DNA from 3 places in the Pseudomonas sp. H3_A02 genome. Region 2 is predicted to be linked to each of the others. Evidence: predicted binding sites of a transcription regulator. Region 2 holds the regulator's gene; each other region holds the start of a gene.
The links. The regulator sigma-54, encoded in region 2, starts transcription at its own class of promoters, with help from an activator protein. The targets are predictions, from matches to a motif close to ANTGGCATNNANNTTGCTNT.

Region 1 (4,186 bases), 3.1 Mb from region 2:
CGCGACGCTGCTGGCATTGCTGCGCGGCGAAAGTTCGAAGGGCCTCGTCCGCTTCGGTCAGCCGGGTGAAGCGCAGGAACGGCAGCGCCGATTGGCTCTCGTGTTCGGCTTCGCGCAACGGATCGATATCCACTTGTCCGCGAGCACCGATGATGACCGTTTCGTGGGGCTCATCCAGGGTCAGCACATGGAGGATGTTGCCGAACGGATCCAGTTGCGCCCGCACCGGCCGGGGCAAATCCAGTTGCCAACTCAGCACATGCTGGCGTTCGCTGTCGTGGGGCGTCAGGCGCAGGTACTGGATGCTGGCGCGAACCTGGTCTTCATAGTGGTAGGCCGTTTCGTGGCTGATCGAGAGTCTCATATGACCTCCAGGTAGGAACTGTGAATGGCATTGCCCAGTTCACGGACCAGTGGGATGAATTCGGTGAGCCAGGCATGCAGGCCCCCGTCGAGGATTTCGTTGATGCCGGTGTAGCGCAGGCGTGCGTCCATTTCCGCCGCCAGCCGTTGTGCCTGCCGGCCGTTGGTGCCCGGCAGGCTCGCGAGGATCTGGTTGATTTCTTCGGTACAGGCGCGCAGCGAACGCGGCACGTCGGCGCGCAACAGCAGCAACTCAGCCACATGGCGAGCGCCCGGGGCCTCACGGTAGATCTCGGTGTAGGCCTCGAAGGACGACAAGGCCCGCAACAACGCGCTCCATTGGTAGTAGGCGTGGGCCGTACCGTCGCTGACCGCGTCGGCCTGGTCGCCGGCCATTTCGTAGCGGGCGTCGAGCAAGCGCAGAGTGTTGTCGGCCCTTTCGATAAAGGTTCCCAGGCGAATGAACCGGAACGCGTCGTTACGCATGATGGTGCCGTAGGTCGCGCCACGAAACAGGTGCGAGCGCTCCTTGATCCACTCGCAGAAACGGCTCATGCCGTAGCGATTCAAGCCTTGCTCGCCGATACCGCGAATTTCCAGCCAGGTGGCGTTGATGTTTTCCCACATGTCGGCGGTGATTCGACCACGTACCGCATGGGCACTGACGCGCGCGGAACCGAGACAGCTGTAGATGCTGGCCGGGTTGGCCGCTTCCAGGGCAAAGAAATGCAGCAGGCGCTCGGCGTGCAAGTCACCGTGTCGCTCCCGGTAATCGTCCAGCGTGCCAGTAATCAGCAGCGGCATGGCCAGCTCGTGCAGGCCGTCGCCACGCCCGTCCTGGGGCATCAATGACAACGAATAACTGACGTCGAGCATCCGAGCGAGGTTTTCGGCCCGCTCCAGGTAGCGCGACATCCAGTACAGGTCCGAGGCGGTTCTACTCAGCATGGCAGCTCCTCAATCCTCGACCACCCAAGTGTCCTTGGTGCCGCCGCCCTGGGATGAATTCACCACCAGGGAGCCTTCGCGCAACGCCACCCGCGTCAGCCCGCCAGGGACCACGCGGGTCTCGCGGCCAGCCAGCACAAACGGCCGCAAGTCGATGTGGCGCGGGGCGATGCCGTTTTCGACAAAGGTCGGGCACGTCGAGAGCGACAGCGTCGGCTGGGCGATGTAGGCATGCGGCTTGGCCTTGATCCGCTCGCGAAAGGCATCGATTTGCGCCGTCGTCGCGGCCGGCCCCACCAGCATTCCATAACCGCCGGAACCCTGGGTTTCCTTGACCACCAGGTCGGGAAGATTGGCCAGTACGTGGGAAAGCTCAGCAGGATTACGACACTGCCATGTAGGAACGTTCTTCAGGATCGGCTCTTCGTCCAGGTAAAAGCGGATCATGTCGGTGACGAACGGGTACACCGACTTGTCGTCCGCCACCCCCGTGCCGATGGCATTGGCCAGCACCACGTTGCCGGAACGGTAGGAGGACAACAGGCCCGGTACGCCGAGCATCGAATCCGGATTGAAGGCCAGTGGATCGAGGAACGCGTCGTCGAGGCGACGGTAGATCACATCCACCGCCTTCGGCCCGTCGGTGGTGCGCATGAACACTCTGTCATCCCGTACGAACAGGTCGGCGCCTTCCACCAACTCCACGCCCATCTCCCGGGCCAGGAACGCGTGCTCGAAGAATGCGCTGTTGAAACGCCCCGGCGTCAGCACCACGACGCTGGGGTCATCCAGCGGACTGGAGCTTTTCAGGGTGTCGAGCAGCAGGTTCGGATAGTGGTCGATGGGGGCGATGCGCTGGGCGGCGAACAGTTCGGGGAACAGGCGCATCATCATCTTGCGGTCTTCGAGCATGTAGCTGACGCCGCTGGGCGTACGCAGATTATCTTCGAGCACGTAGTAGGTGCCGTCACCGTCGCGTACCAGGTCGACACCGCAAATGTGCGCATAGATGTCACGGTGCAGGTCCAGCCCTTGCATCGCCAGTTGGTACTGTTCGTTGGCCAGCACCTGCTCGGCGGGAATGATACCGGCCCGGATGATCCGTTGTTCGTGGTAGAGGTCGGCCAGGAACATGTTCAGTGCCTTGACCCGCTGGATGCAGCCGCGCTCGACCACCCGCCATTCGCTGGCCGGGATGCTGCGCGGGATCGTATCGAACGGGATCAGGCGCTCGGTCCCTTGCTCGTCGCCGTAGAGCGTGAACGTAATGCCGGCACGATGAAACAACAGGTCGGCTTCACGCCTGCGTTGCGCCAGCAACTCGTCGGGCGTTTCGGCCAGCCAGCGGGCAAACGCCTGGTAATGCGGGCGGACCTGGCCGTTGGCATCGTACATTTCATCAAAACCGCTGCGGATCATGCCGTACTCCTTGTCACCCTGGCAGCAAGGCTTCGCAAGCCCCGTGCCATCGGCATAAACGCTTTATGATCAACGGGTTGGAATCTCCATTGAGAGGCCGCGCACTTTTACAGTGCAGCAGATGCCCCCAACCCGCCGCCCCCCGCTTCATTGCGACGCAGGGGCGTCGCTCTCCTGAGCATAGCCATGGAAAAACGAAGCGGCGCGGTCTGGATACAGTTAGGTACAAACCGGGCGGCTGTGGTGTTACTCACATATTCGACATCTGCCACAAATCCCTGTGGGAGCCGAGCTTGCTCGCGATGGCGTCGGTGCATTCAACATTGATGCAAGCTGACCCACTGTCATCGCGAGCAAGCTCGGGCTCCCACAAGGATTTTCGGGTAATCCGCAGACATGAAAACGGCCGACACAAAGGTCAGCCGTTGCTGTGGTTGCGGTGAGAGACTGTCAGGCCTGCAGCCGCCGGATCTCTTGCTTGACACCCCAGCCCTCGATAACGCCACCCAAGGGTTCGACGACTGCCTCAAAGTCTTGCTCGAAGTCTCCTATGTCATCGTAAGTGGCATACATCACCCGGCTCAGTTCCAATGACCAAGCCCCGTCGTCCCGTGCACTGATCTGCGCGTTCAACGATTCGCCCCGAAAATGACCTGCCGCCCTGCGCGCCCGCTCCTCGTCCGGGAAAATGGCGTAGAACTCAATGGGATGGAATCGGGAAAAATCGAAACCGCCTTCTTTCATGCGGCGCAATACGCTGGTGCTGATGTCTTCTTGATAGGCTGTGCTCATGAAACGTCCTCCTAAAACCGATGGATAGACTTTCCGTCTTCCCGTGCATGAAGCCCTCAGGCTGCAAGCGATACGGCATCAAATGGCCGTCGGGACACAAGCATGTAGCTGACAAGACCGGACCTTGGCGATCCTTTCGCTGATCTCAATTGCAGAGTAGCCGCAAGTGATGGCCACTGCCAAGCGGGGCCAGACAACGATTTCATGAAATCGGTTTAATGCTGATGATTTCGATGCTGTATTGAGACTTGAGGTTCTTGACCGTCGGGTCTTCGGTGCGACCCTCCAGATCATTGAGATCCAGTTCGTTGGCCACTGGAAGCAGCCTTTCGCGAATCAGCTGTGCAGCCTGCTCCATGGTGGGCTCCTGGTCATAGTCGAACTCCTGGACGTTGGTTTCGCTGTGATCATCCACGAAAGTGATTTCCCACTTCTGCATCGGTGTCTCCTTGATCAATTCAGGGCCTGGCTTACCTTTATCTCGACATTGAGGGCCGGATAATCGTTCCGCTGGATGCCTGGACGGCACACATGAAAAGACCGCCTCAAGGGCGGTCTCTTTTGTGCAACCTGGCCAATCACTTTTCGGCGCGTTCCTTCAGGGCCTTGAGGGTGTTGAACGGCGCATCCACTACAAACTTGTTAGCCACCATGGACGGTACGC
Region 2 (4,186 bases):
GTAAGAGGACAGTATGAAGCTCGCTAAAACCCTCCCTATTTTGCTCAGTCTGGGCGCAGCACTGGGAAGCGCGAGCGCCTGGGCTCTTCCCAACGACCGCGACCAGCCTATCCGCATCCAGGCCGACGACGCCCAACTCGACGACAAGAATGGCGTCGCCACCTATAAAGGCGACGTGATCATCACCCAGGGCTCGATGAAGGTCACCGGCAACACCGTGACCATCACCCGCACCCCAGCTGGCGATATCGATGTGGTGACTTCGGTGGGCAACCTGGCCTATTTCGAGCAGATGCAAACCGTGGGCGACACTAAGCCCGTCCAGGGCTACGGGGTGACCATCCAGTACCACGCCTCCCAGGATCGCGTGGTCCTGATCGACCGCGCCAAGGTCGTCGACAAGGACAACAACGTTACCCAGGGCGAGAAAATCGTCTACGACACGGTCAAGAAGCTGGCCAGTGCCGGTCGCGCCACCGGTAGCAAGGTGACCGAGTCGCGTCCGCGCATCGACATGGTGATCCAGCCGAAAAAGAAAACCGACGAGCAGAAGGCCCAGTAATGGCAACTCTGAAAGCTCAGCACTTGGCCAAGAGCTACAAGAGCCGTCAAGTCGTGCGTGATGTCAGCCTGTCCATCGACAGCGGCCAGATCGTTGGTCTGCTCGGTCCTAACGGCGCGGGCAAGACCACTTGCTTCTACATGATCGTCGGCCTGGTCCAGGCCGATCAGGGGCGCGTGTTGATCGACGACCTGGATGTCAGCCACCAGCCGATGCACGGCCGGGCGAAGGCAGGTATCGGCTATTTGCCGCAAGAAGCGTCGATCTTCCGCAAACTGTCGGTAGCCGACAACATCATGGCGATCCTCGAGACCCGCAAGGAACTCGACAAGGCCGGCCGTCGCCAGGAACTGGAAAGCCTGCTGCAGGAATTCCACATCAGCCACATTCGCGACAACCTGGGCATGAGCCTGTCGGGTGGTGAACGGCGTCGTGTGGAAATCGCCCGCGCCCTGGCCACCGCACCGAAGTTCATCCTGCTCGACGAACCGTTCGCCGGCGTGGACCCGATTTCGGTGGGCGACATCAAGCAGATCATCCATCACCTCAAGGCCAAGGGTATCGGTGTGCTGATCACCGACCACAACGTGCGCGAGACCCTGGACATCTGCGAAACCGCCTACATTGTCAATGACGGCCAATTGATCGCCGAAGGTGACTCCGCCGCGATCCTGGCCAATGACCTGGTCAAGGAAGTGTACCTGGGCCATGAGTTCCGCCTGTAAGCACACGTGTCTGGCGAATTGCCCGGGCGTCGTTTAATTTTATTATGGCGACGCTCTAGGCAAACACTTCAGTTTCAGGCATATAATTTGCTTAAGTTTGGCGCTCCGGCGCCCTGTAGTGGATGGCGCATGTGCGCCGGCGAATAAGGTGTTAAGCCCCTGCCATGAAACCATCGCTAGTCTTGAGAATGGGCCAGCAGCTGACGATGACACCGCAGCTGCAACAGGCCATCCGCCTGCTCCAATTGTCGACCCTGGACCTGCAACAGGAAATCCAGGAGGCCCTGGAGTCCAATCCGATGCTCGAACGCCAGGAAGAAGGCGACGACTTCGATAACACAGACCCGCTGGCCGACAACGTCGAGCAGAAGCCCAACACCGAGATCCCGGAACCGTCCTACCAGGAAGCCGCCCCGACGGTGGACAACCTCGAGGATGGCGAATGGAACGAACGCATTCCCAACGAGCTGCCCGTGGACACGGCCTGGGAAGATGTCTACCAGACCAGCGCCAGCAACCTGCCCAGCAGCGATGACGACGAGTGGGACTTCACCACCCGCACCTCTGCCGGTGAGAGCCTGCAAAGCCACCTGTTGTGGCAACTGAACCTGGCGCCGATGTCCGACACCGATCGCCTGATCGCCGTGACGCTGATCGATTGCATCAACAACCAGGGCTACCTGGACGAGACCCTCGAAGAAATCCTCGAAGCCTTCGACCCCGAGCTCGACATCGAGCTGGACGAGATCGAAGCCGTTCTCCATCGCATCCAGCAATTCGAACCGGCCGGCATCGGCGCCCGCAACCTGGGCGAGTGCCTGTTGCTGCAATTGCGCCAGTTATCCGCCAAGACGCCATGGCTGGCCGAAGCCAAGCGACTGGTCACCGATTACATCGACCTGCTGGGCGGTCGCGACTACAGCCAATTGATGCGTCGCATGAAGCTCAAGGAAGATGAACTGCGCCAGGTCATCGAGCTGGTGCAGAGCCTCAACCCCCGCCCCGGCTCGCAGATCGAATCCACCGAGCCTGAGTACGTGGTCCCCGACGTGATCGTGCGCAAGCACAACGATCGCTGGCTGGTGGAGCTCAACCAGGAGTCGGTGCCCAAGCTGCGGGTCAATGCCCAGTACGCCGGTTTCGTCAAGCGCGCCGACACCAGCGCCGATAACACCTTCATGCGCAACCAGTTGCAGGAAGCCCGCTGGTTCATCAAGAGCCTGCAAAGCCGCAACGAAACCCTGATGAAAGTAGCCACCCAGATCGTCGAGCACCAGCGAGGCTTCCTGGAGTACGGCGATGAAGCGATGAAACCATTGGTCCTGCATGACATTGCCGAAGCGGTGGGCATGCACGAATCGACGATTTCCCGGGTGACCACCCAGAAATTCATGCATACCCCCCGGGGCATCTATGAATTGAAATACTTTTTCTCCAGCCATGTCAGCACCTCCGAAGGCGGCGAATGCTCGTCCACGGCCATCCGCGCGATCATCAAAAAACTGGTGGCCGCGGAAAATCAGAAAAAGCCGTTGAGTGACAGCAAGATCGCTGGTTTACTGGAGGCACAAGGCATTCAGGTGGCCCGCCGTACCGTCGCCAAGTACCGCGAATCCCTCGGGATCGCGCCTTCGAGCGAACGCAAGCGGCTGATGTAACAGGCCACGCCACAGCGTTCCAGTGGCAGGCATTTCTGCCTGCCGCTTTATGCACTGGCAACGAAGGAGAAGCTGTATGCAAGTCAACATCAGTGGACACCAACTGGAAGTGACCGAACCCCTGCGCACCTACATCGGCGAAAAACTCGACCGATTGGAGAGGCATTTCGACAAGATCACCAACGTGCAAGTCACGATGAACGTCGAGAAGCTGCTGCAGAAAATCGAAGCCACGCTGCATATCCCCGGCGGAGAAGTGGTTGCCAACGCAGAGCACACAGACATGTATGCCGCGATTGACCTGCTGACCGACAAGCTGGATCGCCAACTCAAAAAGCATAAGGAAAAGACCCAGAGCCTCCTCCAGGGCGCGACCGGTCGTTAACCCCCCCAATCCATGATCCGACTAGAAACCATCCTGACCCCCGGCCGTTCCCAAGTGAACGCGCCGGGCGGCAGTAAAAAGAAAGCCCTCGAACAAATTGCCAACCTGATCCACCGCGAGGTGCCGGATCTGGGAATGCAAGACGTCTTCGAGGCCCTGGTTGCCCGTGAAAAACTCGGTTCCACCGGTTTTGGCAACGGCATCGCCATTCCTCACTGCCGTCTCAAGGGTTGTGCCGCGCCGATCAGCGCGTTGTTGCACCTTGATACCCCCATAGATTTCGACGCCATCGACGGCGCTCCGGTCGACCTGCTGTTTGTATTGCTGGTTCCGGAAGCGGCGACCGATGCGCATCTTGAGCTGCTGCGCCAGATAGCCAGCATGCTGGACCGCAAGGAAGTGCGCGAAAAACTGCGCAGCGCGCCGAGTAACGAAGCTTTGTACCAGGTGGTCCTGGACGAGCAGAACGGTCATTAAACATGCGCATGATCATCGTCAGTGGCCGCTCCGGCTCCGGTAAAAGCACGGCCCTCAACGTGCTTGAGGACAGCGGCTACTATTGCATCGACAACCTGCCCGCCGGCCTGCTGCCGGAACTGGCCGAACGCGCCCTGATCCACACCGAGCTGGCGCAGCCGCTGGTGGCGGTGTCCATCGATGCGCGCAACCTGCCGAGCCACCTGTCGCGTTTTCCTGAACTGCTCGAAGAAGTGCGCAGCCGGCATATCCAGTGCGACGTGCTGTACCTGGATGCCGATGAGGAGACGCTGCTCAAGCGTTTTTCCGAAACCCGTCGGCGTCACCCCCTGAGCAACGCCAACCGCTCCCTGGCCGAAGCCATCGAGGATGAAAGTCA
Region 3 (4,186 bases), 670 kb from region 2:
TTGTTGGCTTCTATCTGGGCGGCGAAAAACGCTTCCACGGTTTCGCTACTCAGCTTGTAGACCGGTGCCTGGGCGACGGCGGCGGCAATGACTTCACGCTCGCGCTGACGGTCCTCTACGGGTTTGCCACTGTCCCATTTGCTCAGCGCCACTTGATCGGCGATGGCCAGGCGTTCGCCAATGGCGTTAAGCAGCGGGGTCAGGGCCTCAGGAGCGTGAGTCGAGGCAGCGTCGGCGGTGGTAGCCAGCAGTGCGGCAGACAGGGCAAGGCAGAGCTTGAAGCGCAAAGTCATGGGCAGTCTCGTCTTCTATGGGGGAGCGACGGGGCATCATGCACGTAACCGGCGCCCATGAAAAAGGCCTCCCGAAGGAGGCCTTTCTTTATTTCACGCCGTGCGTGGCGGCGCTTACTGGATTAGCAGCTGTAGTACAGCTCGTATTCCAGTGGGTGTACGAAGGTGCGAACCTTGATTTCTTCTTCGCTTTTCAGTGCGATGTAAGCGTCGATGAAGTCATCGCTGAATACGCCGCCCTTGGTCAGGAACGCACGGCCCTTGTCCAGCTCTTCCAGGGCTTCTTTCAGGCTGCCACACACCTGTGGGATTTCCTTGGCCTCTTCAGGCGGCAGGTCATACAGGTTTTTGTCAGCGGCATCGCCCGGGTGGATCTTGTTCTGGATACCGTCCAGACCGGCCATCATCAGTGCAGCGAAGGCCAGGTACGGGTTGGCAGCCGGATCCGGGAAGCGTGCTTCGATACGGCGAGCCTTAGGGCTGTTCACGTAAGGAATACGGATCGAGGCGGAACGGTTGCGAGCCGAGTAGGCCAGCATGACCGGAGCTTCGAAGCCTGGAACCAGACGCTTGTAGGAGTTGGTCGACGGGTTGGTGAAGCCATTCAGGGCCTTGCCGTGCTTGATGATACCGCCGATGAAGTACAGGGCGGTGTCCGACAGACCGGCATAGCCTTCGCCTGCGAAGGTGTTCTTGCCGTCCTTGGAGATCGACATGTGAACGTGCATGCCCGAACCGTTGTCGCCGTACAGAGGCTTCGGCATGAAGGTCGCGGTGCGGCCGTAGGCGTCGGCAACGTTGTGTACGCAGTACTTGAGGGTCTGTACTTCGTCAGCCTTCTTGACCAGCGTGTTGAATTTCACGCCGATTTCGTTCTGGCCGGCAGTCGCCACTTCGTGGTGGTGAACTTCGACGGTCTGGCCCATTTCTTCCAGTGCGTTGCACATGGAGGTACGGATTTCGTGGTCGAAGTCGAACGGTGGGACCGGGAAGTAACCGCCTTTGATGCCTGGACGGTGGCCTTTGTTGCCGCCTTCCACGTCCTGGTCGGACATCCACGAACCTTGTTCGGAGAAGATCTTGAACATGGAGCCGGAGATGTCGGACTTGAATTTGACCGAGTCGAAGATGAAGAACTCAGGCTCAGGACCGAAGAAAGCGGTGTCGCCGATGCCGGTGGACTTCAGGTATTCCTCGGCGCGGTGGGCGATGGCGCGTGGGTCGCGGTCATAGCCTTGCATGGTCGAAGGTTCGATGATGTCGCAGACCAGGATCAGGGTCGGCTCTTCGGTGAACGGGTCCAGGACGGCGGTTTCGTCGTCCGGCATCAGGATCATGTCGGAGGCTTCGATGCCTTTCCAGCCGGAGATGGAGGAGCCGTCGAACATTTTCCCGATTTCAAAGAATTCGTCGTCCAGTGCATCACGGGCCGGCATGGTCACGTGATGTTGAGTACCTTTGGTGTCAGTGAAGCGCAGATCAATCCACTTGACGTCATGATCTTTGATGAGTTGAACCGACTTCGACATATGTCCTCCGGGTGGCTTCGGGCGGGTAGTGGAGTGCCCTTAGATATGGGTGATGCCGGCGCGAATACTCTGCCAAGGCAACCTGCCTCACAAGGGAGCAAATTGCATGCCAGTGCCCCAGCATGGGTTTTTTGCACCAAATCCACGCTTTTAATGGCGTAAATCAAAGATTGTCAGACAATAACGCACTGCAATGTAGCGCCGCCAATCGATAATGACCTGTTTTGGTGCATCTAAAACCATCTGCACATAAACTGGTTAAACCTTGAGCAATTTCCGCTATAATCCGCGCCCCCCTTTTTCGGCTGGCCGTTCGCGCGCTGTTTTCATGAAACTAATCGTAAAAGTCTTCCCCGAGATCACCATCAAGAGCCGCCCGGTACGGATGCGTTTCATCCGCCAGTTGGCCAAGAACATCCGTGCCGTGCTCCGAGACCTGGACCCGGCCGTGGTGGTGAATGGCGTGTGGGACAACCTCGAACTGGAAACCCGTGTCAGCGAACCCAAGCTCCTCAAGGAAATGACCGAGCGCCTGAGCTGCATGCCGGGCATCGCGCATTTTTTGCAAGTCGATGAATACCCGCTGGGGGATTTCGACGACATCTTGGCCAAGTGCATGCTCCATTATGGTGACGCGCTGGCTGGCAAGATTTTTTCGGTGCGTTGCAAGCGTGCCGGCAAACACCCGTTCAGCTCGATGGACGTGGAGAAATACGTCGGCAGCCAGTTGCGTCGGCAGTGCGGCGCGGCCGGTATTTCGTTGAAAGACCCGGAAATCGAAGTGCGCATCGAAATTCGCGACCAGCGGTTGTTCGTGATCCACAGCCAGCACAACAGCATCGGCGGTTATCCGCTGGGTTCGCTGGAGCAGACCCTGGTGCTGATGTCCGGTGGCTTCGACTCCACGGTGGCCGCCTACCAGATCATGCGTCGCGGGTTGATGAGCCATTTCTGCTTCTTCAACCTCGGCGGACGTGCCCATGAATTGGGCGTGATGGAAGTGGCGCACTTCATCTGGAAGAAGTACGGCAGCTCCCAACGCGTGTTATTTGTGAGTGTGCCGTTCGAGGAAGTCCTGGGCGAGATTCTCGGCAAAGTCGATAACAGTCATATGGGCGTCATTTTGAAGCGTATGATGTTGCGCGCCGCTTCACGAATTGCCGACCGCCTGCAAATCGATGCGCTGGTGACCGGCGAGGCGATCTCCCAGGTGTCGAGCCAGACGTTGCCGAATCTGTCGGTGATCGACTGCGTGACCGAGAAGCTGGTCTTGCGTCCACTGATCGCCAGCCACAAGCAGGACATCATCGACCAGGCCAACGAAATCGGCACCGCCGAGTTTGCCCGGCACATGCCGGAGTACTGCGGCGTCATCTCGGTCAATCCGAAGACGGCGGCCAAGCGCGGGCGGGTGGAGCACGAAGAGAAAGAATTCGACATGGCGGTGCTCGAGCGAGCGCTCGAAAACGCCAGGCTGGTGCCAATCGATCGGGTCATCGATGAATTGGGCCAGGACATACAAATTGAAGAAGTCGGCGAAGCGCTGGCCGGTCAGATCATCATCGACATCCGTCACCCGGACGACGCTGAAGACGACCCGCTGAGTATCGCCGGCATCGAGGTACAAACGATGCCGTTCTATGCAGTGAACGCGCGTTTCAAGGAACTGGACCCTACTCGCCAGTACCTGCTGTATTGCGACAAAGGCGTGATGAGTCGCCTGCATGCCCACCATTTGCTCAGTGAGGGGCATGCCAATGTGCGCGTTTATCGACCGAGCTAAGTGCCCGGGGCTGTTTGCCTGTGGCCTGCGTCACCGGCCCCCCGACGCCGCCGACAGGCTGTAACGGCTTTGTCGGACTCAACGTAAATCGCTGCCACGACCTGTCAGCACACCGAATCCTCTGATCGAGATACACAAGTGATCGAAAATCTACGCAACATCGCCATCATTGCTCACGTTGACCATGGTAAGACCACCCTGGTAGACAAACTCTTGCGTCAATCCGGCACCCTGGAGCGCAACGAGCTCAACGACGAGCGCGTGATGGACTCCAACGACCAGGAAAAAGAGCGCGGTATTACCATCCTGGCGAAAAACACCGCCATCAACTGGAACGGCTACCACATCAACATCGTGGACACCCCGGGCCACGCCGACTTCGGTGGTGAAGTAGAGCGCGTGATGTCGATGGTCGACTCCGTGCTGCTGCTGGTTGACGCTCAAGACGGCCCTATGCCGCAAACCCGTTTCGTGACCAAGAAGGCTTTCGAAGCCGGCCTGCGTCCGATCGTGGTCATCAACAAGGTTGACCGTCCAGGCGCGCGTCCGGATTGGGTTCTGGACCAGATCTTCGACCTGTT

Region 1: the regulator sigma-54 is predicted to act here: its motif matches at 2,762-2,781, upstream of AB4N80_RS14210 (circularly permuted type 2 ATP-grasp protein).
Region 3: the regulator sigma-54 is predicted to act here: its motif matches at 1,917-1,936, upstream of glnA (type I glutamate--ammonia ligase).

The regions. Positions count from the first base shown of each region.
Region 1 covers NZ_CP162807.1:3,198,077-3,202,262, reverse strand. The annotation lists gene AB4N80_RS14220 (transglutaminase-like domain-containing protein) at 1-364, opposite strand, end outside; gene AB4N80_RS14215 (alpha-E domain-containing protein) at 361-1,311, opposite strand; gene AB4N80_RS14210 (circularly permuted type 2 ATP-grasp protein) at 1,321-2,730, opposite strand; gene AB4N80_RS14205 (ribonuclease E inhibitor RraB) at 3,181-3,522, opposite strand; gene AB4N80_RS14200 (hypothetical protein) at 3,725-3,961, opposite strand; gene AB4N80_RS14195 (START domain-containing protein) at 4,101-4,186, opposite strand, start outside.
Region 2 covers NZ_CP162807.1:128,685-132,870, forward strand. The annotation lists gene lptC (LPS export ABC transporter periplasmic protein LptC) at 1-27, shown strand, start outside; gene lptA (lipopolysaccharide transport periplasmic protein LptA) at 14-562, shown strand; gene lptB (LPS export ABC transporter ATP-binding protein) at 562-1,287, shown strand; gene AB4N80_RS00605 (RNA polymerase factor sigma-54) at 1,452-2,945, shown strand; gene hpf (ribosome hibernation-promoting factor, HPF/YfiA family) at 3,022-3,330, shown strand; gene ptsN (PTS IIA-like nitrogen regulatory protein PtsN) at 3,343-3,807, shown strand; gene rapZ (RNase adapter RapZ) at 3,810-4,186, shown strand, end outside.
Region 3 covers NZ_CP162807.1:796,823-801,008, reverse strand. The annotation lists gene AB4N80_RS03335 (chorismate mutase) at 1-293, opposite strand, end outside; gene glnA (type I glutamate--ammonia ligase) at 416-1,822, opposite strand; gene thiI (tRNA uracil 4-sulfurtransferase ThiI) at 2,151-3,605, shown strand; gene typA (translational GTPase TypA) at 3,744-4,186, shown strand, end outside.